2 regions of the Streptomyces sp. NPDC007157 genome follow, and region 2 is predicted to be linked to the other one. Evidence: predicted binding sites of a transcription regulator. Region 2 holds the regulator's gene; the other holds the start of a gene.
The links. Region 2 encodes HrcA, which represses chaperone genes, less so after heat shock. Its sites were predicted from a motif close to TTNGCACTCNGNNNNNCNGAGTGCNAA; they were not measured.

Region 1 (14,862 bases), on a different contig from region 2:
GCCCCATTTAGACCTTTTTCTTCCCGTTTCACGGTGTCTGGGGCTAGATTCGCAATGAGTCATATTTTCATCTCTCTAGACCGGAGATGTACGGTCGTTGGCACCGTATCCGCCCAGAACGGCTACAAGGGGTCACGTAATGGCAGATTTCTCCCGCCTTCCCGGACCGAACGCGGACCTGTGGGACTGGCAGCTCCTGGCTGCCTGCCGTGGGGTCGACAGCTCGCTCTTCTTCCATCCCGAGGGCGAGCGCGGGGCGGCTCGGAGTGCCCGTGAGAACTCGGCCAAGGAGGTCTGCATGAGGTGCCCGGTCCGTGCGGAGTGCGCGGCACACGCGTTGGCGGTCCGCGAGCCTTACGGAGTCTGGGGCGGCCTGACCGAGGACGAGCGCGAAGAGCTCATGGGGAGGGCGCGCAACAGGCTGGTGTCGGCCTCGACGACCAGCGGCGACCCCCTCCCGCACACCTGAAGGAACCGATTCCCTCGCACACACCTGAAAGAACGTTTCTTCTAACCGCTGCCGATCGGGCCGCCCGTCGGCCCCGCCTTCCTAGGCCCGCTGGGCCGCCCGGCCCAGCTGTTCCAGCGTCGCCGCCACCGCCGGCACCTGTGCCAGGTCGGGCAGGGTGAGGGCGACGATCTCCCGCACCACCGCGGGTTCCAGCGCCACCGTGCGCGCGCCTCTCGGACGTACCGACTCGATCGCCAGCTGGGGCAGCACCGCGACGCCCAGACCGGCGCCGACCAGGCCGACCACGGCCGGGTAGTCGTCGGTGGCGAAGTCGATGCGGGGCGTGAAGCCCACGTTCTGACACGCCTGGACGAGCTGTCCCCGGCAGCGCGGGCAGCCCGCGATCCAGGGCTCGTCGGCGAGTTCCCCGAGGGCGACCGACTCCGCGCGTGCGAGCCGGTGCCGTTCGGGCAGCAGGCCGACCAGCCGGTCCGTCAGCAACGGCCGCACCACCAGGTCGTCCCACTCCTCGGCGCCCGCCGCACCCTCGTAGCGGAAGGCCAGCGCGATGTCGCAGTCACCCGCGCGCAACAGCTCCACGGATTTCGGCGGCTCGGCCTCCTCCAGGGAGACCCGGGTGCCGGGATGGGCCGCGCGCAGGGCGGCCAGCGCCGTCGGGACCAGGGTGGAGCTGCCGCTCGGAAAGGAGACCAGCCGGACCCGGCCGGCGCGCAGGCCGGCGATCGCGGCGACCTCCTCCTCGGCGGCGGTGAGCCCGGCGAGGATCCCGGAGGCGTGCCGCACGAGGGCCTCGCCGGCCTGGGTCAGACGCATCTCACGGCCGTTGCGCACCAGCAGCGGAGTGCCCACCGAGGTCTCCAGGGCCTTCATCTGCTGACTGACGGCGGGCTGGGTGCAGCCCAGTTCACGCCCCGCCGCCGAGAAGGAACCGGTGGTGGCGACGGCGCGCAGGACGCGGAGATGACGGGCCTCTATCACCCCTGAAGCATAAGGCGGGCTTGGACAGCGCACCCCGAAACGCGTCGACGCTTTGAGGCCGGTCCCGTACCTTCGGACCATGGAGCTTCTCTCGGTGAACCTCGGAATCCCGACGCCATCGCCCCACACGGACCAGAAGGACGGCGTGACCGGCATCGACAAGCGCCCCGTGGCCGGCCCGGTGCGGGTGCAGGCGCCCGGACCCAAGGGGGTCGCGGGCAGCGGACTGGCCGGGGACGCGGTGTGCGAGCTGCGCCACCACGGCGGCGACGACCAGGCGGTGTACGCCTACGCGCGCGAGGACCTCGACGCCTGGGAGAAGGAGCTCGGCCGCCCGCTGCCGAACGGCTGTTTCGGTGAGAACCTCACGACAAACGGGCTGATCGTGTCGGACGCGCTGATCGGCGAGCGCTGGCGGATCGGTTCCGGGGTCGTACTGGAGGTCACCTCCGGGCGCATCCCGTGCCGTACCTTCCAGGGCCATCTGGGCGAGCGGGGATGGGTGAAGAGGTTCACGCGGAAGGGTGCGTCCGGTGCCTACCTCCGAGTGATCGAACCGGGCGATATCCGGGCCGGCGACCCGATCGAGATCGTGCACCGGCCGGCCCACGGGGTGACGGCGGCGATGGAGTTCCGCGCGACCACCACCGAGCGGGAGCTGCTGCCGCGGATCCTCGCGGCGGGCGAGGCGCTGCACCCGGAGGCGCTGGCGCTGGCCCGGAAGTACGTGGCCGCGCGACAGGACTGAACGGCCGTCACTCCCGGGTCGTTCACCGGCGCTTCACCCTTCGGGAGAGCTGGTGCGCGCAGCGGACGCCGTCAGTCCGGGTAACTACCCTTGGGCCATGACAACGGCTCTGATTACGGGATCGACCGCGGGGATCGGTGCCGCGTTCGCGCGGCGGCTGGCGGCGGACGGGCACAACCTCGTTCTGGTGGCGCGGGACACCAAACGGCTGCGCGAGCAGGCGACCGAGCTGCACGACCGGCACGGCATCGAGGCGGAGGTGCTCACCGCCGACCTCGCCGAGGACACCGGCATCGAGTCGGTCGCAGGCCGCCTCGGCGACCGCAGGAACCCGGTCGACCTGCTGATCAACAACGCGGGCTTCGGCAACAAGGGCCGTTATCTGGACGTCCCGATGGCCGACGAGCTGAAGATGCTCAAGGTGCACTGCGAGGCGGTGCTGCGGCTGACGTCGGCGGCGGCCGAGGCGATGCGGGAGCGCGGGCGCGGCGGTGTCGTCAACGTGGCCTCGGTGGCGGCCTTCGTGCCCCGGGGCACCTACGGGGCCTCGAAGGCGTGGGTCGTCCAGTTCACCCAGGGCGCGGCCCGCGACCTGGCGGGGACCGGCGTCCGTCTGATGGCCCTGGCGCCCGGTTTCGTGCGCACCGAGTTCCACCAGCGGGCCGGGATGGGTACGGACAACATCCCGGACTGGATGTGGCTGGACGCCGACAAGCTGGTCGAGGCGGCGCTCGCCGACCTCGCGCGCGGCAAGTCGCTGTCGATCCCGGACCCGCGGTACAAGGTGCTGACCGGTCTGGCGAAGGTGGCGCCGCGCGGGCTGCTCGGCGGCATCACCTCGAAGACGGGACGCAAGTACGGGCCGCAGTGACGGCTGTGGTGCCGCTTGCCCCCGGTGGGAAAATGGGCGTGACGGTACCGGACCCAGGGGGGCCGGAGGCGGTGGCATGACGTTCGTACAGCTCATCGAGTGCAGGACCAGCAGGCCGGCCGAGATGGACCGGCTGATGGACAGGTGGGTCACGCAGGCCAAGGGGAAACGGACGGCGACGCACGCGGTGGTCGGCAAGGACCGCTCCGACGCGTCGCACGTCGTCGAGATCGTGGAGTTCCCCTCGTACGAGGAGGCGATGCGGAACTCCAACCGGCCGGAGACCGACCAGGTCCTCAACGAGATACTGGCAATCTGCGAGGGGATGCCGACGTTCACGGATCTGGACGTGGTGCGCGACGAGCGGTGGTACGCCGACACCGCGCGGCGGTTCTTCGAGACGATCGCCGCGCCCGGCCCGTTGGTTCCGCTGGACGACCTGATCACCGAGGACTACCACGACCACGAACCGGTCGAGGGCCAGGACACCATCGGCATGGACGCGATGCGCCGCAAGCTGGAGATGTGGCGGGCGGCCTTCGACTTCTCGTTCCTCGTCGAGGACCAGATCGCCCAGGGCGACCGGGTGTGCACCAGGTGGCTCTGGACGGGTGTGCAGAAGACGGAGTTCATGGGGGTGCCGAACACCGGTCGGCAGGTCACCATGGCCGGGACGACGATCCACCGCTTCGACGCCGCCGGGAAGATGGCCGAGGGCTGGTTGCAGTACGACCGGCTCGGGCTGATGGAGCGGCTCGGAGCGCTGGACGCGCTGGCGAAGTAGGCAGACGATCGAAGTACCCGCGAGGGGCGAAGCCCCCGTTCCGGACAGGAACGGGGGCTTCTTCCGTCGGGTGAGCGACACACGCTGCGACCGGCTGCCCGTGTCGCACGAGCGGATGCCGCGAGGACGGCGGCGTGTCCCCTCGTCACTGACGATTCGTCACCTTCCCTCAGAAAAAGCTCAGCCGATGGTCAAGCCAATGTCAAGCAAACGCCAGGCAAAGGTAAAGTCCACTGCTCCGAAACACCATCGAAAGTGGACAGAATTGAATTGATCATGCCATTCACCTCCCCTTCGTGACTGCTAGGTTCACGGCGGCTCCGGACCTGACCATCCGGGACCTTGCACAACAACGGGAGGAAAACATGCGCAAGTTGGCAGTCGGCGCAATAGCCGCAGGCCTGTTCGCCGTCAGCGCGGGGACGGCGGCCGCCGCCTCATGGCACACCGTTCCGACGCTGTCCACCGGCGGCGGTTCGTTCACCAGTGGCCAGTACGCCTTCTGGCCCTCGAACCAGAACCACGGCGCCTTCGAGTGGGCGGGCAACCTGAACGACACCGACAACGGTGACGGTCACAACGTCTACATGCAGGTCCGCGTCGAGGGCTACGACTGGAGCCGCTACAACGGCAAGCAGAAGCACAGCGTCCCGCTCGACAAGCTGAACTGGGACGGCGCCGCTCTGCACACCGACGACGCCTACATCCGCGTCTGCCGTGACAAGGGCTCGCTCAACCCTGACAACTGCTCGTCGACGAAGCACTACCAGAGGTAGCCGGCGCTTCGGCAGGACCGCGGGCCCAGGGGCACATCCCCCCTGGGCCCGCACGCTTCTTTGGGGGAAGCCATCAGCACGTCAGACATCATCTCGGCCGTCGGAGTCGACCTCTCCTACGGCAACCACCAGGCCGTCCGCGACGCCCATCTCTCGGTCGCCCCGGGTGAGGTCGTGGCCATCACAGGGCAGAGCGGCTCCGGAAAGTCCTCGCTGCTCTACTGCCTCGCCGGCGTCCTGCCGACCACACGTGGTCAGGTGCGCTTCGAAGGCCGCTCACTCGGTGACCTCTCCGACGACGAGATCAGCGCCCTGCGCCGGGAACGGTTCGGGTTCGTCTTCCAGTACGGCGAACTGCTCCCGGAACTGACCATCGAGGAGAACACCGCGCTGCCACTGCGTCTGACCGGACAGCGCAAGCGGCCCGCTCTCGCCAGAGCGGGCGAAGTCCTGGACCGGCTCGGCCTCGGCGAGCTGCGTGAACGCCGGCCGTCGCAGGTCTCAGGAGGGCAGAGTCAGCGCGCCGCGGTGGCGCGCGCCCTGGTCCACCGGCCCGCGGTCGTGTTCGCCGACGAGCCGACGGGCTCCCTGGACAGCGCCAACGCCTCCGCCGTACTGAAGGAGTTCCTCGGGCTGGCCCGCTCACAGGGCACCGCCGTCATTCTGGTGACGCACGATCACGGGGTTGCCGCACAGGCCGACACCCGATACACGATGGCGGACGGGGTACTCACGCCGCGAGGTGCGGCGTGACGGAATTCCTGCTCGGTCTGCGACTCCTCTTCGGCGCGGGACGAGGCAACCGCACACGCTTCTTCCTGATGGCGGCCGGCGGCTCCATCGGTGTCTGCTGCCTGGCCCTCGTCCTCACCGTTCCGGCGATCCTGCACGCCCACGACGGCCGGGCCGCGGCACGACAGCCCGTCACCTCCGCCAAGGGGCCGGCGGACGGCACGCTCGTCGTCCAGCGCTCCGACGCGTACGGGTCCAGGCCGTTCACCCGCGTGTTCATCGCCAGGGGCACCGAGGGAACACGGTCGGCCCCGCCCGGTCTGACCCGGCTCCCCGGCCCCGGCGAGGTGTTCGTCTCGCCGCGGGTCCATGACCTCCTGCGCGAGGCCCCCGCCGTCAAGGGGCTGCTGCCGGGACGGGAGAAGGGAACCATCGCGGGGGCCGGGCTCGCGCACCCGGACGAGCTGTACGCGTACGTCGGCACCACGCGCGGCCGTATCGCCCACGAGGGCCGGACCCTGAAGGGTTTCGGGTACGACTACGCCCCGTCCCCCGCCGTGGAACCGTCCACGCTGACGGACGTGCGGTTCGCCCTGGCCACCCTGGTTCTGCTGCCCCTGGGGATCTTCCTCACGGTCTGTGCGCGTCTGTCGGCCGCCAGCCGCATGCGGCGCCTGGCGGCGCTGCGCCTGCTGGGCCTCAGCGTCAAGGGCACCCAGCGCGTGAACGCGGCGGAGACCGTGATGGCCGCGCTGCTCGGCGCGGTGCTCGGCCTCGGTGAGTACTGGGTTCTCAACCAGGTGATGTCCAGGACCGGGCTGCCCGCGCTGCGGTGGTATCCGGACGACGGTGCCCTGTCCGCGACCACCGTCGCCGTCTGTCTGATCGGCTGCCCGGCGCTGGCCTGGTTCGTCGGCCGCAAGAGCGCGCGGGAAGCCGCCGCCAACCCGCTGGCGGTACGCCGCACCGCGCTCCCGCGACCGCCGTCCAAGTGGGGCGGTCTCCTCCTGATCGCCGGTATGGGCATCGTCTCCGGCTTCTGCCTCAGCGGTGTGCTCGGGCACCCGGCGTCGAGTGTGGGCGTGAACGCGCTGCTCGTGGTCGGCGGCGTCGTGCTGACCGGAGTCGGGCTCGTGCTCACGCTCCCGTTGATCTCGTACGTTCTCGCCCGCCGCGTGGCGGCGTCCACCCAGTCCCTCACGCTGAACCTGGCGATGCGGCGCAACGAGGCCGAGCCCGGAAGCACGATGAGGGTCGTCACCGGTCTCGTACTCCTCGTCTACGCCGCCTCGCTCGCCCAGGGTGTTCTGATCCAGCTGGAGCAGGTCAGCCGACCGTCCGGGCCCGTGCAGGACTACTCCCTCTCCCTGTCCGCCCTGAGCCCGGACCGGCAGAGGGAACTCGGCGGCCTCGCCGGTGTGCGCACTCACGCCGTCATGATGAACTCCTGGGTCGACTTCGAGAGGAAGAGCCCCGAGGACGCGTTCGCGTCGTCGGCCACCGCCCTGATCGCCACCTGCGCGCAGCTGGACCGCATGGTCCAGCGCTCCCAGGGCTGCGTGGACGGCAAGGTGATGAGGCTCGTCGACCCCAACTCCAGCGTCGGATCCGGCGTGAAGCCGGGCACGCCCTTCCGGTTCCGGCTCTCGGGGAGCGGGACCGGGCACCTGGACATCGGCTTCCCCGCCGACGGGATCGTCTACAGCGGGTACTCCGCGTCCGCCGTGGGCAACGCCGTGCTCCTCGTCCCGCCGTCGGCACTGCCCGCACACGCCCGGCCCCGTGACGCCGAGCTCGTACTGACCAGCAGCTCGGAGCCCGGACAGGTCCGCAAGGTCCTCGACGGCATCGGTGCGATCGCCCCGATCGCCGAGGTGGAGCTGGTCGGACTGAACGTCCAGGGACTCGAACAGATATCGGTCGTCGAAACCCTGCTGGCCCTCGGCATGGTCATGGGGCTGGTCATCGGCGTGGCCGCGTTCCTGGTGTCCGTGACCGACCGCGCGGTCGAACGCCGTGCGCAGGTCACCGCCATCACCCTGATCGGTGCGCGGGCCCGGACCATGCGGGCCGTGCAGTGCCTCCAGGTGGTGCTGCCGCTCGGTCTCGGTCTCGCCCTGGCGGCCGTCACCGGGAAGCTCGCCGAGTCCAGCTACCTGATCACCGGTGGCGGGGCGATCCGCTGGGATGTCGCCGGCATCCCCCTGCTGTCCGTGGCGGTGGCGGGAGTGGTGGCGGCCGCGGCAGCGGGCTCACTGCCGCTGGCCGGCCGCCGGATCGATCCGGAGCTGATCCGCCGCGACTGACCGGTCGGCTCGCCAGGACGAAACGGGCTGCCCGAGGCCGGGATCACCGCTCATCGACACACGGGGTGCTGAGACCCGGACGCGTCCCGGCAGTCCGGTGAGAGCACTGTGCCCCGCCGCAGAGCGGCGGGGCACAGCGACCTACTGCTCACCGGCTTCGCCGGCGTGCCTCAGTGGGAGTGGCCGTGGGAGTGACCGGCGGCGGCCGGCTCCTCCTCTTCCTTCTTCTCGACGACCAGGGTCTCGGTCGTCAGGAGGAGGGAGGCGATGGAGGCGGCGTTCTCCAGGGCGGAGCGGGTGACCTTGACCGGGTCGATGACGCCGGCCTTGACCAGGTCGCCGTACTCGCCGGTGGCGGCGTTGAAGCCCTGGCCCTTCTCCAGCTCGGCGACCTTGGAGGTGATGACGTAGCCCTCCAGGCCGGCGTTCTCGGCGATCCAGCGCAGCGGCTCGACGACCGCGCGGCGGACCACGGCGACACCGGTGGCCTCGTCGCCGGTCTTGCCCAGGCCGCCCTCCAGCACCTTCGCGGCGTGGACGAGCGCGGAGCCACCACCGGAGACGATGCCCTCCTCGACCGCGGCGCGGGTCGCGGAGATGGCGTCCTCCAGACGGTGCTTCTTCTCCTTCAGCTCCACCTCGGTGGCGGCGCCGACCTTGATCACGCACACGCCGCCGGCCAGCTTCGCGAGGCGCTCCTGGAGCTTCTCGCGGTCCCAGTCGGAGTCGGTGTTCTCGATCTCGGCCTTGATCTGGGCGACGCGGCCGGTGACCGCACCGGAGTCACCGGCGCCGTCGACGACCGTGGTGTCGTCCTTGGTGACCGTGACACGGCGGGCGGAGCCCAGCACGTCCAGGCCGGCCTGGTCGAGCTTGAGGCCGACCTCCTCGGAGATGACCGTGGCGCCGGTGAGGATCGCCAGGTCCTCCAGCATCGCCTTGCGGCGGTCGCCGAAGCCGGGGGCCTTGACCGCGACCGCGTTGAAGGTGCCGCGGATCTTGTTGACGACGAGGGTGGAGAGCGCCTCGCCCTCGACATCCTCGGCGATGATCAGCAGCGGGCGGGAGGCGTTGCCCTGGATGATCTTCTCGAGCAGCGGGAGCAGGTCCGCGATGGAGGAGATCTTGCCCTGGTTGATGAGGATGTAGGGGTCCTCCAGGACGGCCTCCATGCGCTCCTGGTCCGTCACGAAGTACGGAGACAGGTAGCCCTTGTCGAAGGCCATGCCCTCGGTGAAGTCCAGCTCCAGACCGAAGGTGTTGGACTCCTCGACGGTGATGACACCGTCCTTGCCGACCTTGTCCATCGCCTCGGCGATGAGCTCGCCGACCTGCTGGTCCTGGGCGGACAGCGCGGCGACGGCGGCGATGTCGGCCTTGTCGTCGATCGGACGGGCGGAGGAGAGCAGCTCCTCGGAGACAGCGGCGACGGCGGCGTCGATGCCCTTCTTCAGGGCGGCCGGGGAGGCACCCGCGGCGACGTTCTTGAGGCCCTCGCGGACGAGCGCCTGGGCCAGCACGGTGGCGGTGGTCGTACCGTCACCCGCGATGTCGTTGGTCTTGGTCGCCACCTCCTTCACCAGCTGGGCGCCGAGGTTCTCGTACGGGTCGTCGAGCTCGACCTCGCGGGCGATGGTGACACCGTCGTTGGTGATGGTGGGGGCGCCGAACTTCTTGTCGATGACGACGTTGCGGCCCTTGGGGCCGATCGTCACCTTGACGGTGTCGGCAAGCTTGTTGACGCCGCGCTCGAGGGCGCGACGGGCGTCCTCGTCGAACTTCAGGATCTTCGCCATGGGAGCGGTTCAGCCCTCTCGGAAAACGTGAGTGAAACGAACCGCGCCCCCGACGCCCGGCTTCATAAGGTCGCGGGGGCCAGGGGCGCAGCTCAAAGCAGAATGTGCTTGGGGTGAACTACTTCTCGATGATCGCGAGCACGTCGCGAGCCGAGAGGACGAGGTACTCGTCGCCGTTGTACTTCACCTCGGTGCCGCCGTACTTGCTGTAGAGCACGACGTCGCCGACCTTGACGTCGAGCGGCAGGCGCTCGCCGTTCTCGAAACGGCCCGGGCCCACGGCGAGGACAGCACCCTCCTGGGGCTTCTCCTTCGCGGTGTCCGGGATGACCAGGCCAGAGGCGGTGGTCTGCTCGGCGTCGAGCGGCTGGACCACAATGCGGTCCTCAAGCGGCTTGATGGCAACCTTGGAGCTGGTGGTCGTCACGATCCGACCTCCCCCTTCGGAGATCTCACGGGGTTAACTGTCTGAGGTGGCGACCAGGTGGATCCGTCGTCGCGGGTGCCGGACCTGCCCGTCGCGTTGTTGGCACTCTCATCTGCCGAGTGCCAGAGCCGAGACTATGACTGCGATTAGCACTCGGTCAAGCGGAGTGCCAATTGCCCGCGGCGCGGCGCGGAAAAAAATAGTGACCGGGGCCGCTGTGGCCGTCCCTGGGCCGCCGCCGGTTCCTACAGGTAATCCTCCAGCCGCCCCACCGTCAGACCGTTCTCCTGGACCCGGCGGAGCAGGCGGGTCGTGCGTTCGCGCAGGGTCAGGCCGGTGGCCTCGTCCGGGCCGACCAGGACGATGTCGCCGGGGCGCAGCCGCTTCTCGCCGTGGCGGTACGCGACGCCGTCGGCCGTCATCGCCGCGCGCCACAGGACCACCGCCGCCACCCCGCAGTCGGCCGCCGCGCGCAGGGTGGTGGTGTCGTACGTGCCGTAGGGCGGGCGGAAGAGGCGGGGGCGGATGCCGAAGCGGGACTTCAGCTTCTCCTGCTGGCCGCAGATCTCGGCGCGCTGGCCGGCGTAGGGCAGGCCGGGCATGGCCGGATGGTCGAGGGTGTGGTTCTGGACGCTCGCGCCGACCTCCTGGAGGCGGGCGAAGTGGCCGTAGCCGGGGCCGACCACGCTGTCCGTGAGGAACATGCTCACCGGGAGCCGCAGTTCACGGACCATGTCCACGAACCGCGGGTCCTTCTCGGCACCGTCGTCGTAGGTGAGGAATACGACCTTGTCGGTGGTGGTGACGTGGTCCACGACCGGGGGGAGGTTCGCGTGGAGGGCGAGCGGGTGGAGCGGCGGGTGCGGCGCCGGGAGCAGGGGTGCGGTCAGGCCCCAGTGGCGGTACGGCTGTTCGCCGGCCGGGCCGTGCGGCCGTACCCGGTCGGCCGCCTTCTTGCCCAGCCGTTCGATCGGGTCGACGGACTGCGCGCAGCCCGCCAGGAGGAGGGCGGCGGTCAGCAGCGCGGCCGTCGCCCTCGGCCGGCTCACAGGTAGTCCTCCAGGCGCGCCACCGCATAGCCCTCGCGGGTGACCTTGTTCAGAAAGCGGCGCATGTCGTCGACCATCGTGCCGTCCCAGTCGTCCTTGCCCCGGAAGTGCGTGAGCACGATGTCCCCGGGGTGCAGGCCGCGGTCCCACTCGCGGTACTCCCAGTGGTCGACGAACACCTCCTCGTCCCAGATCGGCGCGTACTTGATGCCGCAGGACTTGGCGGCGCGCAGGGTGTCGCCGTTGTAGTTGCCGTAGGGCGGCCGGAAGACCGTCGGCGCCTTGCCGAACTGCTTCTTCATGATCGTCTGCATGCCGCAGATCTCGTCCCGCTGCTCCTCGTAGGACAGGCCGGGCAGATAGGGGTGGGTCAGGGTGTGGTTGTTGAGGGTGTGGCCCTCGGACTGCATGGTGCGGAAGTAGCCGTAGTCGTCCTTGACCAGGTAGTTGCTGAGGAACGCGGTGTAGGGGATCCGCAGGTCGTTCATCATCCGGAGGAACCGCGGGTCCTTGTTCGAGCCGTCGTCGATGGTCAGGAAGACGACCTTCCGCTTGGTGGGGATCGTGGTGAAGACCGGGGGCAGATCGTCCTCCTCCTGCCCGTCCACCTCGAAGCCGTCGCGCGCGGTGATCCTCGGCTTCACCTGCGGCGGGGCCGGGGGCCGCAGCGGGACCGCGTCCAGGCCCCAGCGCCTGGCGGCGGCGACCAGGGCGGCGTGGGAGTCGGGGGCGGGTGCCGCCCGGGGCGGCGCCTGCCGGCCGGCGGGCGGACGGGCGGTGGAGCCGGTGTCCGGCCCCGCGCAGCCGGACATCAGGGCGGCCACGGCCAGCAGGCCCGCCGCGCCCGCCTTCAACCCTTTTTTGTCATTTTGTACGACTACTCGCATGGCGTCGGATCCTTCCAGTCCCTCCCCCGGAACCGGCGCCGACACCGCCGCCGGAGGCGAACCATCCACCGACTGGCCGACAATGACCCGGTGAACGACCTCCTCGCCCCCCTCCTCTCCCCCGAGGGCCGCGCCCTCCTCGCCGAGGTCCGCGGCACCGCGCCCGCCGACGAACTCGCCGTGGCCACCCGGCTGCGCCGCGAGCACCCCGCCGACCTGGTGTCGGCGGCACTCGCCCAGGCCCGGCTGCGGCAGCGGGCGGCGGCGAAGTTCGGGGAGGCGGACGCGGACCGCATGTTCTTCACACCGAACGGGGTCGAGCAGTCGACGCGGGCGAGCGTCGCCTCGTACCGGGCGGAGTCTCTCCGGGCGCTGGGCGTCCGCACCATCGCCGACCTGTGCTGCGGCATCGGCGGCGACGCGATCGCGCTCGCCCGTGCCGGGATCCGCGTGCTGGCGGTGGACCGGGACCCGTCGGCCGCGGCCGTGGCACGGGCCAACGCCGAGGCGCTCGGGCTCGACGACCTGATCGAGGTGCGGGAGGCGGACGTCACGGAGGTGGATACGGCCGGCTACGACGCCGTGTTCGTCGACCCGGCCCGGCGCGGCGGCCGGGGCCGCATCTTCGATCCGGAGGCCTACTCCCCACCGTTGTCGTGGGCCGTCGAGGCGGCCCGGCAGGCGTCGTGCGGTGTGCTGAAGGTCGCGCCGGGCATCCCGCACGAGGCGATCCCCGCGGATGCCGAGGCCGAATGGATCTCGGACGGGGGCGACGTCAAGGAGGCGACGGTGTGGTTCGGCGCGCGGGTGACGCCCGGCGCCCGGCGGGCGGTGCTGCTGCCCTCGGGGGCCGGCGTGTGGGCCTCGCCCGACAGCATGCTGCCGAATCCCGAGGTGCGGCCCGTCGGGCGGTACCTGTACGAGCCCGACGGCGCCGTCATCCGGGCCCACCTGGTCGCCGAGGTGGCCGCGGACCTGGACGGCGGACTGATCGACCCCACCATCGCGTACATCACGGCGGACGAGCGGCACATGACCCCGTACGCCAGCGCGTACGAGATCACCGACCAGCTCCCCTTCAACGTCAAGAAGCTGAAGGCGCTGCTGCGCGAGCGCGGGGTCGGCACGCTGACCGTGAAGAAGCGCGGGTCGGCCGTGGAGCCGGAGGAACTGCGCAGGAAGGTCAAGCCGCAGGGGCCGAACTCGGCGACGGTGTTCCTGACCCGGGTGGCGGGGGCGCCGACCATGCTCGTCGGCGCCCCCGCGCGGCCTGCTACTGGTGCTGGGCCGTCCTGATCGTGCCCAGGTTCGGCTCGGCGACCGGACGGGCGGACTTGGTCCCGGCCGAGGCGGGCTCACCGGCGTCCGTGCGCTGCGCGAACGTGCGCGCGGCCGAGGCGACCCCGTTGAAGTACGGCCGGTACACGAAGTCGTTGCCGCTCGCGCTGATCGACGAGCCGGCCGTGTTCAGCGCGCCCGCCGTCACCGAGCCGGTGTCGCCGAAGGCGATCACGGCCTGGGTGCCGGCGGACTCGCGCAGCAGATAGCTCTTGACCTCGTCGGACAGCGCGGGCCTGGAGGTCCACAGCACGGGCCCGTAGATGTTCATCGCCGAGCCCGCGGAGACCCCGTCCCGCCAGGACCCGGCGTAGGCGACGGCGGCCTGGCCGGGGGTGGTCCACCAGAACTTGGCGAGGGCCACCGACAGCGCCTCGCTGTTGGCCCCCGTGATCGGGTAGTAGTAGTACGTCGACGGCCACTTGGAGAACGACGCGTGGGTCAGCGCGTACTTCGCGTCGGACCCGACCGTGATGACCATGGTCTTGGCCGGGTTGAGGCTGTTGAGGTACGACTTCACCGCCGACGTCAGCGACTTGCCGCTGGTCAGGACCACACTGCCGGAGCTGCCCGTGCCGTCGGCGCCGGCCGCGGCGGCCGCCGGGAGCGCCGCCTGGTAGTCGGTGCCACTGGCCAGGAAGACGTACGACGGGCTGGTCGTGACCGTCTTCGCGGCCTTGACCGAGGTGTCGTAGCGGTCGGTGCCGGAGACCCGCTTCGGGACGTAGCCGAGGGACTTCAGCTGGGTGGAGACGTTGGTGGTGAGGACCGAGGTCCCGCCGACCATCCAGACGTTCGCGCCCTTCTTCAGGGTGCGCTTCAGCTCGTTCTTCACCGCCGTCGACAGCCCGGTCTTCACGGTCGTCAGCACCGGGCCCTGCCGCTTGCCGGCCAGTGCGGTGGCGGTCGGCGCGTCGGCCGAGTCGTCCTGGCCGAGCAGCACGGCGGACTTGGCGTCCAGCAGGCCCGCCTCGCTCTGGCCGACGGTGTTCCAGCTCCAGCGCGAGGAGGCGATGTCGGTGGCACCCGCGTCGGCGCCCCAGACCCGTGCGGTGGTGTTCTTGCGGACCGGCTGCCAGCTGGGGTTGCTGCCCTCCCAGGTGGTCGGGACCGGGGTGAACGCGCCGCTGGTCAGGTCGAGGTACTCGGTGCTGTGCGCGTCGCTGTTGTTCGGGTTGGTGTGGACGTCGTAGAGGATCCGGGTGCCGGTGGGCGACCAGGACGGGTTGGAGTAGGAGCGCGTGTCGTCGGTGAGCTGCTTGAGGCCGGTGCCGTCCGCGTTCGCCGTGAAGAGCTGGGAGTCACGGACGAAGACCAGCTTGGTGCCGTCGGGCGAGAAGGCGGGCTGCCCGGCGTGGCCGAGCACGAGCTTGACCGTGTCCGCGGCCGAGTCGTAGACGTAGACGCCCGGGTCCCCGGAGCAGCCGCCGTTGCGGCGCTCGAAGGCGACCCGGCCGGAGCCGTCCACGGTCGGGTTGGAGTCGCAGGCGGTCGACGGCTCCTGGGCGTTCGACAGCAGCGGGCCGGGGGCCCAGGCGCCGTCGGAGGGGCCGTAGGCGAGCTGGCCGCCGTCGGAGAACACGACGTAACGGCCGTTCCAGCCGTAGGTCAGGTCCGTGTAGCCGACGTTGTCGTTCCGCATGCCCTTGGCCAGGGGCAGGGTGAGCTTGGTGGCGCCGCTGGTGCGCACGCTGCTGA
Region 2 (14,862 bases):
CAAGCACAAGGTCGCCGACGGGCTCGTCTACTCCAAGCTGCGGGAGGCCTTCGGCGGGCGGCTGCGGGCCTGTGTCTCCGGGTCCGCCGCGCTGGCCCCCGAGATCGGCTACTTCTTCGCCGGCGCCGGTGTGCACATCCTCGAGGGCTACGGTCTGACGGAGTCCTCCGCCGCGTCCTTCGTGAACCCCGGTGAGGCCTACCGCACCGGTACGGTCGGCAAGCCGCTGCCCGGCTGCGAGGTACGGATCGCCGACGACGGGGAGATCCTGCTCCGCGGCCCCGGCATCATGCAGGGCTACCACGGACTGCCCGAGAAGACGGCGGAGGTCCTGGAGGCCGACGGCTGGTTCCACACCGGGGACATCGGTGAGCTGTCCCCCGACGGCTATCTGCGGATCACCGACCGTAAGAAGGACCTCATCAAGACGTCCGGCGGCAAGTACATCGCGCCCGCCGAGGTCGAGGGACAGTTCAAGGCGGTCTGCCCGTACGTCTCCAACATCCTCGTGCACGGCGCCGACCGTAACTTCTGCACGGCCCTGATCGCCCTCGACGAGGTCGCGATCCTGGAATGGGCCAAGGAGAACGGCCTGGAGGGCAAGTCCTACGCCGAGGTGGTGGCCGCGCCGGCGACCGTCGAGATGGTCGACGGTTACGTCAAGCAGCTCAACGAGGGGCTGCAGCGGTGGCAGACCATCAAGAAGTTCCGGCTGCTGCCCCGGGATCTGGATGTGGAGCACGGGGAGATCACGCCGAGCCTGAAGGTGAAGAGGCCGGTTGTGGAACGTGGCTACAAGCACCTGATCGACGAGATGTACTCGGGGACCCGGGAGGCCTAGGCGGCGGGTCTGTTGTCGGGCGCGGGTGCGTGGGAGCTGTTCGCGCAGTTCCCCGCGCCCCCTAGCGGGACCGCTCAGCCTTGCTCAACAGTCGCCGCAGCTGCCTGGCTTCTTCCTTCAGCGTCGCCACGTCGAGAGGCTCCTCCGACAGCCGATCCTCCAAGCCCTCCAATCGCTTGCTCAGTTCGCCGAGATCCGCCTGTTCGCGTGCCAGCAGTGACTGCAGCTGCTGGTTCTTCCGGTGCAGCTCCAAAAACACGTTGACCTTCGCCCGCAGCACCCACGGATCGAAGGGCTTGGTCAGATAGTCCGCCGCGCCCGTCGCGTAACCGCGGAAGGCGTACCCGGCGTCCTCCTCCGCTCCTGTCAGGAAGATGATCGGGACGTCCTTGGTCTGGTCGAGGCGTTTGATGTTCGCGGCTGTTTCGAAGCCGTCCATGCCCGGCATGCGGATGTCGAGGAGGACCACGGCGAAGCGGCGGCGCAGCAGGGCCTTCATCGCCTCCTCGCCGGAACGCGCGCGCACTATCGGCTCGTTCAGCGATCCCAGTACGGCCTCCAGTGCGATCAGGTTGTCCTCCATGTCGTCGACCAGGAGGATGCCGGCCCGCTCGTCAGTGATCATCGCCCGTCCGTTCCTTGTCGGCGGTCTCGTCGCTTTCCGTGCCGTCGGGGTCCAGGAGTGCGCAGACGACGGTGAGCAGCCGGTCGACGTCCACGGGTTTGGGTACGTAGTCGTTGGCGCCGCGCGCGATGGACTTCTCCCGGTCGCCGGGCATCACCTTCGCCGTCAGCGCGACGATCGGCAGGCCGGTCCAGCGAGGAGCGCGGCGGATGGCCGCGATGGTCTCGTAGCCGTCCATCTCCGGCATCATGATGTCCATCAGGACCAGTTCGACGTCCTGGTTGCGTTCGAGGGTCTCGATGCCCTCCCGGCCGTTCTCCGCGTAGAGCACGGGCATGCCGACGCGGCCCAGGACGTGGGTGAGCGCGAACACGTTGCGGATGTCGTCGTCGATGATCAGGACACGCCGGCCGGGCAGGATCTGGCCGGCGCGGCCGGACTGCCAGGCCTCCAGCTTGGCCGGCGCCGGCCAGGAGTCGTCGGTGTCGGGGGCGCCGGGCCTGGCGGGGTCGGGGAGCGGCAGGGTGTGGTCCTCGGGGGTGGGGCCCGCCGCCGTGTGGCCGGGGCTGACGACCGGGACGTACAGCGTGAACGTGGAGCCCCTGCCCTGTTCGCTCGCCGCGACGATACGGCCGCCGAGCAGGCCCGCGATCTCGCGGCTGATGGACAGGCCGAGGCCGGTGCCGCCGTACTTGCGGTTCGTGGTGCCGTCGGCCTGCTGGAACGCCTCGAAGATCACCGGGATTTTTTCGGCGGCGATCCCGATGCCGGTGTCCGTCACCTCGAAGGCGATCACCTCGTCGCTGCCGTGGACGTAGTGCTGGTCGGGGTCCTTCACCCGGGAGACCCGCAGTTCCACCCGTCCCTTGGCGGTGAACTTGATCGCGTTGGAGAGCAGGTTGCGCAGGATCTGCTGGAGGCGCTGTTCGTCGGAGTACATCTCGCGCGGTACCTCCTCGCCGACCGCCACCTCGAAGGCCAGACCCCGGTCCAGGGTCAGCGGGCGGAAGGTCGCGTGGACGTAGTCGAGCAGTTTGATCAGGGGGAGGCGTTTGGGGCGTACGTCCATCCGGCCGGCCTCGATCTTCGACAGATCCAGGATGTCGTTGATGAGCTGGAGGAGGTCGGAGCCCGAGCGGTGGATCGTCGTCGCGAACTGGACCTCCTGGTCCGAGAGACGGCCGTCCGGGTTGTCGGACAGCAGTCGGGCCAGAATCAACAAGGAGTTCAGCGGAGTGCGCAGTTCGTGGGACATGTTGGCCAGGAACTCCGACTTGTACTGGGAAGAAGTCGCCAGGAGGGCGGCTTTCTCCTCCAGTTCCGCGTTGGAGCGCTGTAGTTCCGCCTGTTGTTTCTGAAGTTCGTCCGAACGTTCCTGGAGCTGCATCGCCAGCCGTTGCGACTCGCCGAGCAGGGACTCCGTGCGGGAGTTGGCGATGATCGTGTTGATGGCCACGCCGATGGTGTTGACGAACTGGTCGAAGAAGGCCAGGTGGACGTCCGAGAAGCGGGAGAAGGAGGCCAGTTCGATCACGCCGAGGAGTTTGTCCTCGAAGAGGATCGGGATGATGACGATCGTCGTCGGCGCCGCTTCGCCGAGGCCACTGTTGATCTTGATGTAGTCCGGTGGTGCCTCCTCGACGAGGATCCGCGTCTTCTCGCGGGCCGCCTGGCGGACCAGGCCGTGCACCGGCAGGCCGCCGGTCTCGACGATCGCGCCCTGTGCCGAGCCGTAGCCGGCGATGAACGCCAGGCCCTTCGCCGGTACGGCCGTCCGCACGGCGGCGCCGTCCTCGTCGGGGTCGGCCAGGAAGAACGCGCCGTACTGGGCGTTCACCAGCGGGGTCAGTTCGCGCAGGATCAGGTCGGCGACCTCCATCAGGTCCCGGTGACCCTGCATCAGCGCGGCGAGCCGGGCCAGGTTGGACTCCAGCCAGTCCTTCGCGCGGGTCGTCTCACGCAGGTTGGCGACCATCAGGTTGATGTTGTCCTTCAGCTCGGCGACCTCGCCCTGCGTCTCCACGGTGATCGACCGGGACATGTCGCCCTGTGCCACGGCCGAGGCGACCTCGGCGATCGCGCGGACCTGGGTGGTGAGGTTGAGGGCGAGTTCGTTCACGTTGGTCGTCAGGCGCTTCCAGGTGCCGTACACGCCCTCCACGCGCGCCTGGCCGCCCAGTTGCCCTTCGGAGCCCACCTCGCGGGCCACGCGGGTCACCTCGGAGGAGAACGACGACAGGGTGTCGACCATCGTGTTGATCGTCGTCTTCAGTTCGAGGATCTCGCCGCGCGCGTCCACGTCGATCTTCTTCGACAGATCGCCTTGCGCCACGGCCGTCGCCACCTGGGCGATGTTGCGCACCTGTGAGGTGAGGTTGTCGGCCATGTAGTTCACGTTGTCGGTCAGGTCTCGCCAGACGCCGGAGACGCCGAGCACCTGGGCGCGGCCGCCCAGCCGGCCGTCGGTGCCGACCTCGCGGGCCACGCGGGTCACCTCGTCGGCGAAGGCCCGCAGTTGTTCCACCATCGTGTTGACGGTGTCCTTCAGTTCGAGGATCTCGCCGCGTGCGTCGACGGTGATTTTCTTGGAGAGGTCGCCGTTGGCGACGGCCGTCGTCACCTGGGCGATGTTGCGGACCTGGGAGGTCAGGTTCAGCGCCATGAAGTTGACGTTGTCGGTGAGGTCTTTCCAGACCCCGGACACGCCTCTGACCTGTGCCTGACCGCCGAGGTTTCCTTCGGTGCCGACTTCGCGGGCGACGCGGGTGACTTCGTCGGCGAACGCCGACAGCTGGTCGACCATCGTGTTGATGGTTGATTTCAGTTCGAGGATCTCGCCTTTCGCCTCCACGGTGATCTTCTTGCCGAGGTCGCCCTGGGCGACGGCCGTGGAGACGAGCGCGATGTTGCGGACCTGCGACGTCAGGTTGTCCGCCATGAAGTTGACGTTGTCGGTGAGGTCTTTCCAGACCCCGGACACGCCTCTGACCTGTGCCCGGCCGCCGAGGTTTCCTTCGGTGCCGACTTCGCGGGCGACGCGGGTGACTTCGTCGGCGAACGCCGACAGCTGGTCGACCATCGTGTTGATCGTCGACTTCAGTTCAAGAATCTCGCCCTTGGCGTCGACCGTGATCTTCTGCGAGAGGTCGCCGTTGGCGACGGCTGTCGTCACCTGGGCGATGTTGCGGACCTGCGAGGTCAGGTTCGACGCCATGAAGTTGACGTTGTCGGTGAGGTCCTTCCAGACGCCGGAGACGCCCCGCACCTGGGCCCGGCCGCCCAGCTGGCCCTCCGTGCCGACCTCGCGCGCGACCCTCGTCACCTCGTCGGCGAACGCGGACAGCTGGTCGACCATGGTGTTGACGGTGAGCTTCAGTTCCAGCAGTTCACCGGTCGCCTCGACGGTCACCGTGCGGGTCAGGTCGCCCCGGGCCACCGCCGTCGTCACCAGGGCGATGTCGCGGACCTGGGCGGTCAGCCGGGACGCCATGGTGTTGACGGCCTCGGTCACGTCCCGCCAGCTGCCGGACAGGCGCTGCACCTTGGCCCGGCCGCCGAGCCGCCCCTCGGTGCCGACCTCGCGCGCGACCCGGGTCACCTCGCCGGTGAACAGGGACAGCTGGTCGACCATCTTGTTCACGGCGCGGCCCAGTCTGCGCAGGTCCCCGCGCAACTGGCGGCTGCCGTCGTGCAGATCGACGCGTTGGGTCAGATCGCCGCCAGCCACCGCGTCCAGGACGCGGGTGGCGTTCGCCGCGGGGGCGACCAGGGCGTCGAGTACCTGGTTGACGTCGTTGACCCGGGACGTCCAGGCGCCCTGGCCGGGGCTGGCCGACACCCGTTCGTCGAGGCGGCCGTGGCGCACCAGCTCGCGTTTCACGCGTTGCACCTCGGTGTTGAAGTGAACGCTGCGGTCCATGATCTGGTTGAAGACCGCGGTGAGTTCGCCGACGATCCCCTCCCCGGTCTCCGGCACTTTCGTGAAGTCGCCGTCGCGGGCGGCGGTCATCGCGGCGAGCAGAGGGCGCAGTTCGGATGCTCGGAGTTGTTCCGGTTTCTGTCCGTCTTCGAGCACACGCGTAGCACTGTTCTCACTCATGGCGGCCCACTTCGGTAACTCGGTGCTTATGGGCGCGGCCAGTCTGTCACTCTGTCCGCATCGATCGGGATGTATTCGTGCGAACTGCTCGGGGAGCTCGACATGGGGGCCATACCCACGCAACGGGAGACCGTCTCCCGGGTCCGTGAGGCGCCTGCGCGCGACGAGGCGCCCGCGCACGAGACCGCGGGCGCGTACGCGCAGGGGCGCGCGACCCTCCCCGGGAGCCCCCTCGCGCCGGGTTCCGCCCGCGCGCTGGTGCGCGCCTGCCTCGACGAGTGGACCGACTGCGGCCTGCTGGAGCCGGGACAGCGGGTCGCCGAGGACGCCATGGTCGTCGTCAGCGAACTCGTCACCAACGCCGTCGTGCACGCCGGCACCGACATCGAGGTCGACTGGTGGCTGGAGGAGGCACGGCAGGAGACGGCGTTCGTCGTCGAGGTCACCGACCACCACCCCTCCCGCGCCCCCCGCGACCACCCGGGCGAGACGCCGTACGAGACCCCGGAGTACGGGCGCGGGCTGCGCCTGGTCGCCTCGCTCGCCGAGTCCTGGGGGGTCACCTACCGCGTCGGCGCGAAGACGGTGTGGGCGCGCCTGACCGGGCACGGCGGCACGCTCCCCGACGCGCAGGAGCTGAAGGTGGCCGAGATCCTCGCGCCCGACCCTCATCGCCCCGACCGGGACCGGGACTGGCTCGACCGGGGCGCGCTGTCCTTCCTCGCCGAGGCCTCCGACCTGCTCGCGGGACAGCTCGACGAGAACCTGGTGGCCGCGCTCACCGGCCAGCTGATCGTGCCGCGGCTGGCCGACTGGTGCGCGGTGTGGCTGGAGGACGAGTCGACGGTGCGGTCCGGCGGCTGGGGCGACGCGAACGGCGCGGGCGGGCCGCGGCTGGCCCGGGTCTGGCACGGCAGCGAGAACCGCATCGAGGAGCTGCGCCGCGCCCTGGAGAAGGACCCGCCGTGCGCAAGGGACGGGTTACGGTCCGGTCCCGAGCCGTATCCCTGGCCCGGCGAGGCGCTCGGCCCGCAGGCCGCCCACGGGTCGGCGCTCTCCTACCGGCTGATCGCGGGCGGCCGTCCGCTCGGCACGCTCGTGATCGGACGCTGCGGCCCGGCCGGTTTCCCCGACGAGATCACCGGCCTGGTCGAGGACTTCGGCCGCCGGGTCGCCCTCGCCATCGGCGCGGCCCGCCAGTACGCCCGCCAGGCCACCATCAGCGCCGTCCTCCAGCGCGGGCTGCTGCCCGGCGCGGTCGCCGAGATCCCGGGCGTGCGCAGCGCGCTGGTCTACGAGCCCTGCGACAAGGGCGGCCCCAGCGGTGACTTCTACGACCTCTTCCCGGCCGGCGACGGCCGCTGGTGCTTCGCCATCGGCGACGTCCAGGGCAAGGGCCCCGAGGCCGCCGTCGTCATCGGTCTGGCCCGGCCCTGGCTGCGGCTGCTCGCCCGGGAGGGGTACCGGGTCGCCGACGTCCTCGACCGGCTCAACCAGCTCCTCCTCGACGACGCCACCGAGGCCGCCGACGCCGCCGCCCGCGCCCTGGTCGCCGCCGGCGGCCGCGCCGTGCCGCCCGGCGACGGCCCCCAGACCCGTTTCCTCTCCCTCCTCTACGGCGAACTCACCCCCCTCGAAGCGGGCGGCATCCGCTGCACCCTCGCCTCCGCGGGGCATCCGCTGCCGCTGGTCCTCGGCCCCGACGGCGCGGTCCGCACCGCCGCCCGGCCGCAGACCCTGCTCGGGGTCGTGGAGGACGAGACGTACACCAGCGAGACCATCGAGCTCGGGCCCGGCGACAGCCTGCTGTGCGTGACCGACGGGGTCACCGAGCGCCGCTCGGGGTCCCGGCAGTTCGACGACGGCGACGGGCTCGCGCGGGCGCTCGCGGGCTGTACGGGCCTGAGCGCCGAGCTGATCGCCGAGCGCATCAGGCGGCTCGTGCACGAGTTCGGCGGCGGGCAGCCGGAGGACGATCTGGCGCTGCTCGTCCTGCAGGCGGAGTAACCGGCGTCGTACGGGACAATGGAGGACATGCCTTCCGCACTTCCCGACGGTGAACCGGTCCCCGACGACGGCGCGCTCCCGGCGCACGCGCTGGCCGGTGCCGCCGACCGCCCCCTCGGGTTCTATCTGCACGTCCCCTACTGCGCGACCCGCTGCGGCTACTGCGACTTCAACACGTACACGGCGACCGAGCTGCGCGGCACCGGTGGGGTCCTCGCCTCCCGCGACAACTACGCGGACACCCTGATCGACGAGATCAGGCTGGCCCGCAAGGTTCTCGGCGACGACCCGCGCGAGGTCCGCACGGTGTTCGTGGGTGGGGGTACGCCGACGCTGCTGGCCGCCGGTGATCTGGTACGGATGCTGGGCGCGATCCGCGACGAGTTCGGTCTGGCCGCCGACGCGGAGGTCACCACGGAGGCGAACCCGGAGTCCGTCGACCCCGCGTATCTGACGGCCCTGCGCGAGGGCGGCTTCAACCGGGTCTCCTTCGGCATGCAGAGCGCCCGGCAGCATGTGCTGCGCGTCCTGGACCGCACCCACACCCCGGGGCGCCCCGAGGCGTGTGTCGCGGAGGCCCGCGCGGCCGGCTTCGAGCACGTCAACCTCGATCTGATCTACGGCACGCCGGGCGAGTCCGACGACGACTGGCGGGCCTCGCTGGACGCGGCGCTCGGAGCCGGCCCGGACCATGTGTCGGCGTACGCGCTGATCGTCGAGGAGGGCACCCAGCTGGCCCGCCGGATCCGCCGGGGCGAGGTCCCGATGACCGACGACGACGTCCACGCGGACCGCTATCTGATCGCCGAGGAGATGCTGTCCGCGGCTGGGTTCGACTGGTACGAGGTGTCCAACTGGGCCACCTCCGAGGCCGCCCGCTGCCTGCACAACGAGCTGTACTGGCGGGGCGCCGACTGGTGGGGCGCGGGACCGGGCGCGCACGCGCACGTGGGCGGCGTGCGCTGGTGGAACGTCAAGCACCCGGGGGCGTACGCGGCGGCGCTGGCGTCGGGGCGGTCGCCGGGGGCCGGGCGTGAGCTCCTCACCGACGAGGACCGCCGGGTGGAGCGGATCCTGCTGGAGCTGCGGCTGCGGGAGGGGGTGCCGCTGGCGCTGCTGAAGGAGCAGGGGCTGGTGGCGTCGCGGCGGGCGCTGGGGGAGGGGCTGCTGGAGACCGGCCCGTACGAGGACGGCCGGGCCGTGCTGACGCTGCGGGGGCGGCTGCTGGCGGACGCGGTGGTCAGGGACCTGGTGGACTGAGCGGCCGGGGGCGGGAAGGGACCTGGTGGACTGAGCGGCCAGGGGCGGGAAGGGACCTGGTGGACTGAGCGGCCGGGGGCGGGAAGGATGCCCGGCTACGGAGCCGTCACGAAGTCGATCAGTTCCTCCACCCGCCCCAGCAGCTCCGGTTCCAGGTCCTTGTAGGACCCCACGCGGGCCAGGATCGCCTGCCACACCGCGCCCGTGTTGTCCGAGGGCCAGCCCAGGGCGCGGCACACGCCCGTCTTCCAGTCCTGGCCGTGCGGGACGCGCGGCCAGGACTCGATGCCCAGGGCGGCGGGCTTCACCGCCTCCCAGATGTCGATGTACGGGTGGCCGACCACCAGGGCGTGTTCGCTGGTGACCGACTGCGCGATGCGCCACTCCTTGGTGCCGGGGAGCAGGTGGTCCACCAGGACACCGAGGCGCGCGTCGGGGCCCGGTGCGAAATCGGCCACGATCGACGGGAGGTCGTCCACGCCCTCCAGGTACTCCACGACCACGCCCTCGATGCGCAGGTCGTCGCCCCAGACCTTCTCGACCAGTTCCGCGTCGTGGCGGCCCTCGACGTAGATGCGGCCGGCGCGGGCCACGCGCGCGCGTGCGCCGGGCACGGCGACCGAACCGGAGGCGGTGCGCGCGGGCCGTACGGGGCCGGCCGAGGCGGGGCGTACGAGGGTGACCACCCGGCCCTCCAGGAGGAAGCCCCGGGGCTCCAGCGGGAAGACGCGGTGTTTGCCGAAGCGGTCCTCCAGCGTCACCGTGCCCGCCTCGCAGCGGATCACCGCGCCGCAGAAGCCGGTGCCGGGTTCCTCGACGACCAGGCCGGGTTCGGCGGCCACCTCCGGTGCCGGTTTCGGCTTCTTCCACGGCGGGGTCAGGTCGGCGGAGTACTGGCGCATTCGGATGACGATAGGAGAAGCGGTGGCGGCGTGGTCACGACACGCCGAAACGAGCGGCCAGGGCGTCGCGCTGCCGTCGTACGAAGGCCGCGTCCACCACCGCTCCGTGACCGGGTACGTACCGGGCGTCGTCGCCGCCGAGGGCGAGCAGCCGGTCAAGGGCGGCCGGCCAGCGGGACGGTACGGCGTCGGGGCCGGCCTGGGGGTCGCCGGATTCCTCCACCAGGTCGCCGCAGAAAACCACCGGCGGGTCGCCGGGGACGAGGACGGCGAGGTCGTGGCGGGTGTGGCCGGGGCCCACGTCGGCCAGCAGGGCCCGGCGGCCGTCGCCGAGGTCGAGAGCCCACTCGCCGGAGACCGGACGGCGGGGCAGGGGCAGCGCGTCGGCCGCCTCCTCGGCCTCCGGGGCCGGCAGGCCGTTGCGGACCGCGTCCAGGCGGAGTGCCTCGCGGCCGTGCGCGAGGACGGCCTCCGCGCCCGCCGCCGCGTACACGTCCGTGCCCGCGAACGCCGGGGTGCCGAAGACGTGGTCGAAGTGCGGATGGGTGAGCGCGAGATGGGTCACACGGCGCCCGGCCAGCCGCTGCGCCTCCCCGCGCAACCTCGCGCCCTCCGCCAGGCTCGACCCCGCGTCCACCATCAGGACCGGCCCGGCCCCGAGGACCAGCCCGGCCGTGCAGTCCCAGCCCGGCAGCCGGCACCGGCCGACCCCCTCGGCCACCCGCTCCCAGCCCAGCTCTTCCCAAGTCACCGTCACACCGCGACGCTAGCGGTAGAACGCCCCGGGTCCTCGCCGACCTTGCCCAGTCGGTACCCGACGGCCGTACACTGGGCCGGGGATGCTGGCACTCGGGCTCGCAGAGTGCCAGGCGAAAGACCCGAAAGGCCGCGGGGACGACTTTCTGGAGGTGTGGCGCTGGATGCTGAGTGAACGCAGGCTTCAGGTATTGCGCGCCATCGTCCAGGACTATGTCGGCACCGAGGAGCCGGTGGGGTCGAAGGCGCTGACCGAGCGGCACAACCTCGGCGTCTCCCCGGCGACCGTGCGCAACGACATGGCCGCCCTGGAGGACGAGGGGTACATCGCCCAGCCGCACACCAGCGCCGGGCGGATCCCGACCGACAAGGGCTACCGGCTGTTCGTCGACAAGCTCGCCGGTGTGAAGCCGATGAGCGCGCCCGAGCGGCGGGCCATCCAGAACTTCCTCGACGGCGCCGTCGACCTCGACGACGTCGTCGCGCGGACGGTGCGGCTGCTGGCGCAGCTGACGCGGCAGGTCGCGGTCGTGCAGTATCCGTCGCTGACTCGGTCCACCGTGCGGCACGTGGAGCTGCTCGCGCTCGCGCCGGCCCGGCTGATGCTGGTGCTGATCACCGACACCGGGCGGGTCGAGCAGCGGATGGTCGACTGCCCGGCGCCCTTCGGGGAGTCGTCGCTGGCGGATCTGCGGGCACGGCTCAACAGCCGGGTCGCCGGTCGCCGGTTCTCGGACGTGCCCCGGCTGGTGGAGGACCTGCCGGACGCCTTCGAGGCCGAGGACCGCGGTACGGTCTCGGCGGTGCTCTCCACTCTGCTGGAGACGCTCGTCGAGGAGAACGAGGAGCGGCTGATGATCGGCGGCACCGCCAATCTCACCCGCTTCGGACATGACTTTCCCCTCATGATCCGGCCCGTCCTGGAGGCCCTGGAGGAGCATGTCGTGCTCCTCAAGCTCATGGGCGAGGCGGGGGATTCGGGCATGACCGTACGCATCGGTCACGAGAACGCCTACGAGGGACTCAACTCAACGTCCGTGGTGTCGGTCGGCTACGGTTCGGGCGGCGAGGCACTCGCCAAACTCGGCGTGGTCGGACCGACCCGCATGGATTACCCGGGAACGATGGGAGCGGTACGAGCGGTGGCACGGTACGTCGGACAGATCCTGGCGGAGTCGTAAGTGGCCACGGACTACTACGCCGTTCTCGGCGTGCGCCGCGACGCGTCGCAGGAAGAGATCAAGAAGGCCTTCCGTCGGCTCGCGCGCGAGCTGCACCCGGACGTCAACCCGGATCCGAAGACCCAGGAGCGGTTCAAGGAGATCAACGCCGCCTACGAGGTGCTCTCGGACCCGCAGAAGAAGCAGGTCTACGACCTCGGCGGCGATCCGCTCTCGCAGAGCGGCGGCGCGGGCGCGGGCGGCTTCGGGGCCGGTGGCTTCGGGAACTTCTCGGACATCATGGACGCGTTCTTCGGTACCGCGTCGCAGCGCGGCCCGCGGTCGCGCACCCGGCGCGGCCAGGACGCCATGATCCGGATCGAGGTCGAGCTCGACGAGGCGGCCTTCGGCACGACCAAGGACATCCAGGTCGACACGGCGATCGTCTGCAACACCTGCAACGGTGAGGGCGCGGCGCCGGGCACCTCCGCCCAGACGTGTGACATGTGCCGCGGTCGCGGCGAGGTGTCGCAGGTGACCCGGTCCTTCCTGGGCCAGGTCATGACCTCGCGGCCCTGCCCGCAGTGCCAGGGCTTCGGTACGGTCGTGCCGACGCCGTGTCCGGAGTGCGCCGGTGACGGGCGGGTGCGGTCGCGGCGGACGCTGACCGTGAAGATCCCGGCCGGTGTCGACAACGGGACCCGGATCCAGCTCGCCGGCGAGGGCGAGGTCGGGCCCGGTGGCGGTCCGGCCGGCGACCTGTACGTCGAGATCCACGAGCTGCCGCACTCCACGTTCCAGCGGCGCGGCGACGACCTGCACTGCACGGTGACGATTCCGATGACGGCGGCGTCGCTCGGTACGAAGGTGCCGCTGGAGACGCTGGACGGGATGGAGGAGGTCGACATCCGGCCGGGCACCCAGTCCGGGCAGTCGATCCCGCTGCACGGGCGCGGTGTCACGCATCTGCGGGGCGGCGGCCGGGGCGACCTGATCGTCCACGTCGAGGTGACGACCCCGACCAAGCTCGACCCCGAGCAGGAGCGGCTGCTGCGCGAGCTGGCGAAGCTGCGTGGCGAGGAACGGCCCACGGGGCAGTTCCAGCCGGGGCAGCAGGGTCTGTTCAGCCGGCTGAAGGACGCGTTCAACGGGCGCTGACGGCTCGCCGGGCCGGGGCGCCGTCCCTTCGGCCCGGAAATATCTGGCATGTGCCAAAGGGACGGCCCGATTCGGTCTTGTTCGGAGGACGTGACAACATGCCGTCATGTCCTCCGCACTGACCGATCTCTTCCCGCTTCCGATCGTGCAGGCCCCGATGGCGGGCGGGGTTTCCGTGCCGCAGCTCGCCGCCGCCGTGTCCGAGGCGGGCGGGCTGGGGTTCCTGGCCGCCGGGTACAAGACCGCCGACGGGATGTACCAGGAGATCAAGCAGCTGCGCGGGCTGACCGGCCGCCCCTTCGGGATGAACCTCTTCATGCCGCAGCCGGAGCATCCCGGTGCGGGCACCGGCTCCACCGGAGTGGCTGTCGCCGCGCCCTCCTCCGGCGCGGTCGAGATCTACGCGCATCAGCTGGCCGGTGAGGCCGCCTGGTACGAGACCGAGCTCGGCGACCCGGACAGCGGCCGGGACGACGGGTACGACGCGAAGCTCGCCGTACTCCTCGACAACCCGGTGGCCGCGGTCTCCTTCCACTTCGGTGTGCCGAGCCCCGAGGCACTGGACGCCCTGCGCCGGGCGGGAACCCTCACCCTCGTCACCGCCACCACCGTCGAGGAGGCCCTCGCCGTCGAGCGGGCCGGTGCCGACGCGGTGATCGCCCAGGGCGTGGAGGCCGGCGGGCACCAGGGCACCCACCGGGACGTGCCGGAGAACGACGGCTCCGGGATCGGCCTGCTGTCGCTGGTCGCCCAGATACGCGAGGCCGTGAGCATCCCGGTCGTCGCCGCGGGCGGCATCATGCGCGGCAGCCAGATCGCCGCCGTGCTCGCCGCGGGGGCGAGCGCGGCCCAGCTGGGCACCGCCTTCCTCGCCACTCCCGAGTCGGGCGCCGCCGACCCGCACAAGCGGGCGCTGACCGACCCGCTGTTCACCCGGACCGCGCTGACCCGGGCGTTCTCCGGGCGGCCCGCCCGCGGCCTGGTCAACCGCTTCATGCGCGAGCACGGCCCGTACGCGCCCGCCGCCTACCCGGAGGTCCACCACCTCACCGCCCCGCTGCGCAAGGCCGCCGCCAAGGCCGGGGACGCGCAGGGCATGGCCCTGTGGGCCGGGCAGGGACACCGGATGGCCCGGGTGCTGCCCGCCGGGCGGCTGGTGGAGGTCCTCGCGGAGGAACTCGCCGCCGCGTCGACAGCGTTGTCGGGCAAGGCCGAGGGCGACTGGACCGGCGGGGCCGGCCGGGGGGACGGGCGATGACCGCCCCGGTGTTCGTGCTCGACCCGCTGGTGGTGCCCGACTTCTCCGGCGGAGAGGTCGTCCTGGACGGCCCCGAGGGCCGGCACGCCGTCTCCGTGAAGCGGCTGCAGCCCGGTGAGGGCGTCATCCTCACCGACGGGCGCGGTCGCTGGAGCGAGGGCGTCGTCAAGGCCGCCGAGGGCAAGGACCGGCTAGTCGTGACGGACCTGGAGACCCTGCACGAGGAACCCCTCCCGCGGCCCCGCATCACCGTCGTCCAGGCGCTGCCCAAGGGCGACCGCGGCGAGGTCGCCGTGGAGACCATGACCGAGGTCGGCGTCGACCGGATCGTGCCCTGGCAGGCCGCCCGCTGCATCACCCAGTGGAAGGGCGACCGGGGCCTGAAGTCCCTCGCCAAGTGGCGGGCCACCGCCCGCGAGGCCGGCAAGCAGTCCCGCCGGGTGCGCTTCCCGGAGATCGCGGACGCGGCGACCACCAGGCAGGTCGCCGCACTTCTCGCCGGTGCCGCGCTGGCCGCCGTACTCCACTCCGACTTCGAGCACGGCAGCGAGCCGCTCGCCACCGCCGCGCTGCCCGCCGAGGGCGAGATCGTGCTGGTCGTCGGGCCCGAGGGAGGCGTCGCCCGGGACGAGGTGGCGCTCTTCGAGGAGGCGGGCGCCAAGGCCTGCACCCTGGGGCCTACCGTGATGCGCACGTCGACCGCCGGGACCGCGGCCGCGGCCCTGCTCCTCGGCCGTACCGGCCGGTGGTCCTGACCGGTACGACTGGTCCTGACCCGTACGACACCACAGGGGGA

Region 1: groES (co-chaperone GroES) is a predicted target of HrcA. The motif match lies at 10,037-10,063, and genes of this name have one in related genera.

Annotation. Positions count from the first base shown of each region.
Region 1 is NZ_JBEYFE010000013.1:93,093-107,954, reverse strand. It holds gene ABZ642_RS23980 (WhiB family transcriptional regulator) at 140-469, shown strand; gene ABZ642_RS23975 (LysR family transcriptional regulator) at 551-1,450, opposite strand; gene ABZ642_RS23970 (MOSC domain-containing protein) at 1,530-2,198, shown strand; gene ABZ642_RS23965 (SDR family oxidoreductase) at 2,296-3,069, shown strand; gene ABZ642_RS23960 (ester cyclase) at 3,146-3,853, shown strand; gene ABZ642_RS23955 (hypothetical protein) at 4,219-4,629, shown strand; gene ABZ642_RS23950 (ABC transporter ATP-binding protein) at 4,690-5,382, shown strand; gene ABZ642_RS23945 (FtsX-like permease family protein) at 5,379-7,667, shown strand; gene groL (chaperonin GroEL) at 7,838-9,463, opposite strand; gene groES (co-chaperone GroES) at 9,582-9,890, opposite strand; gene ABZ642_RS23930 (polysaccharide deacetylase family protein) at 10,136-10,939, opposite strand; gene ABZ642_RS23925 (polysaccharide deacetylase family protein) at 10,936-11,826, opposite strand; gene ABZ642_RS23920 (methyltransferase domain-containing protein) at 11,917-13,122, shown strand; gene ABZ642_RS23915 (cell wall-binding repeat-containing protein) at 13,100-14,862, opposite strand, start outside.
Region 2 is NZ_JBEYFE010000008.1:228,083-242,944, forward strand. It holds gene ABZ642_RS17505 (AMP-dependent synthetase/ligase) at 1-841, shown strand, start outside; gene ABZ642_RS17510 (response regulator) at 903-1,466, opposite strand; gene ABZ642_RS17515 (HAMP domain-containing protein) at 1,456-5,565, opposite strand; gene ABZ642_RS17520 (SpoIIE family protein phosphatase) at 5,668-7,572, shown strand; gene hemW (radical SAM family heme chaperone HemW) at 7,600-8,832, shown strand; gene ABZ642_RS17530 (DUF3097 domain-containing protein) at 8,928-9,734, opposite strand; gene ABZ642_RS17535 (MBL fold metallo-hydrolase) at 9,769-10,491, opposite strand; gene hrcA (heat-inducible transcriptional repressor HrcA) at 10,655-11,671, shown strand; gene dnaJ (molecular chaperone DnaJ) at 11,672-12,808, shown strand; gene ABZ642_RS17550 (nitronate monooxygenase) at 12,915-14,066, shown strand; gene ABZ642_RS17555 (16S rRNA (uracil(1498)-N(3))-methyltransferase) at 14,063-14,821, shown strand.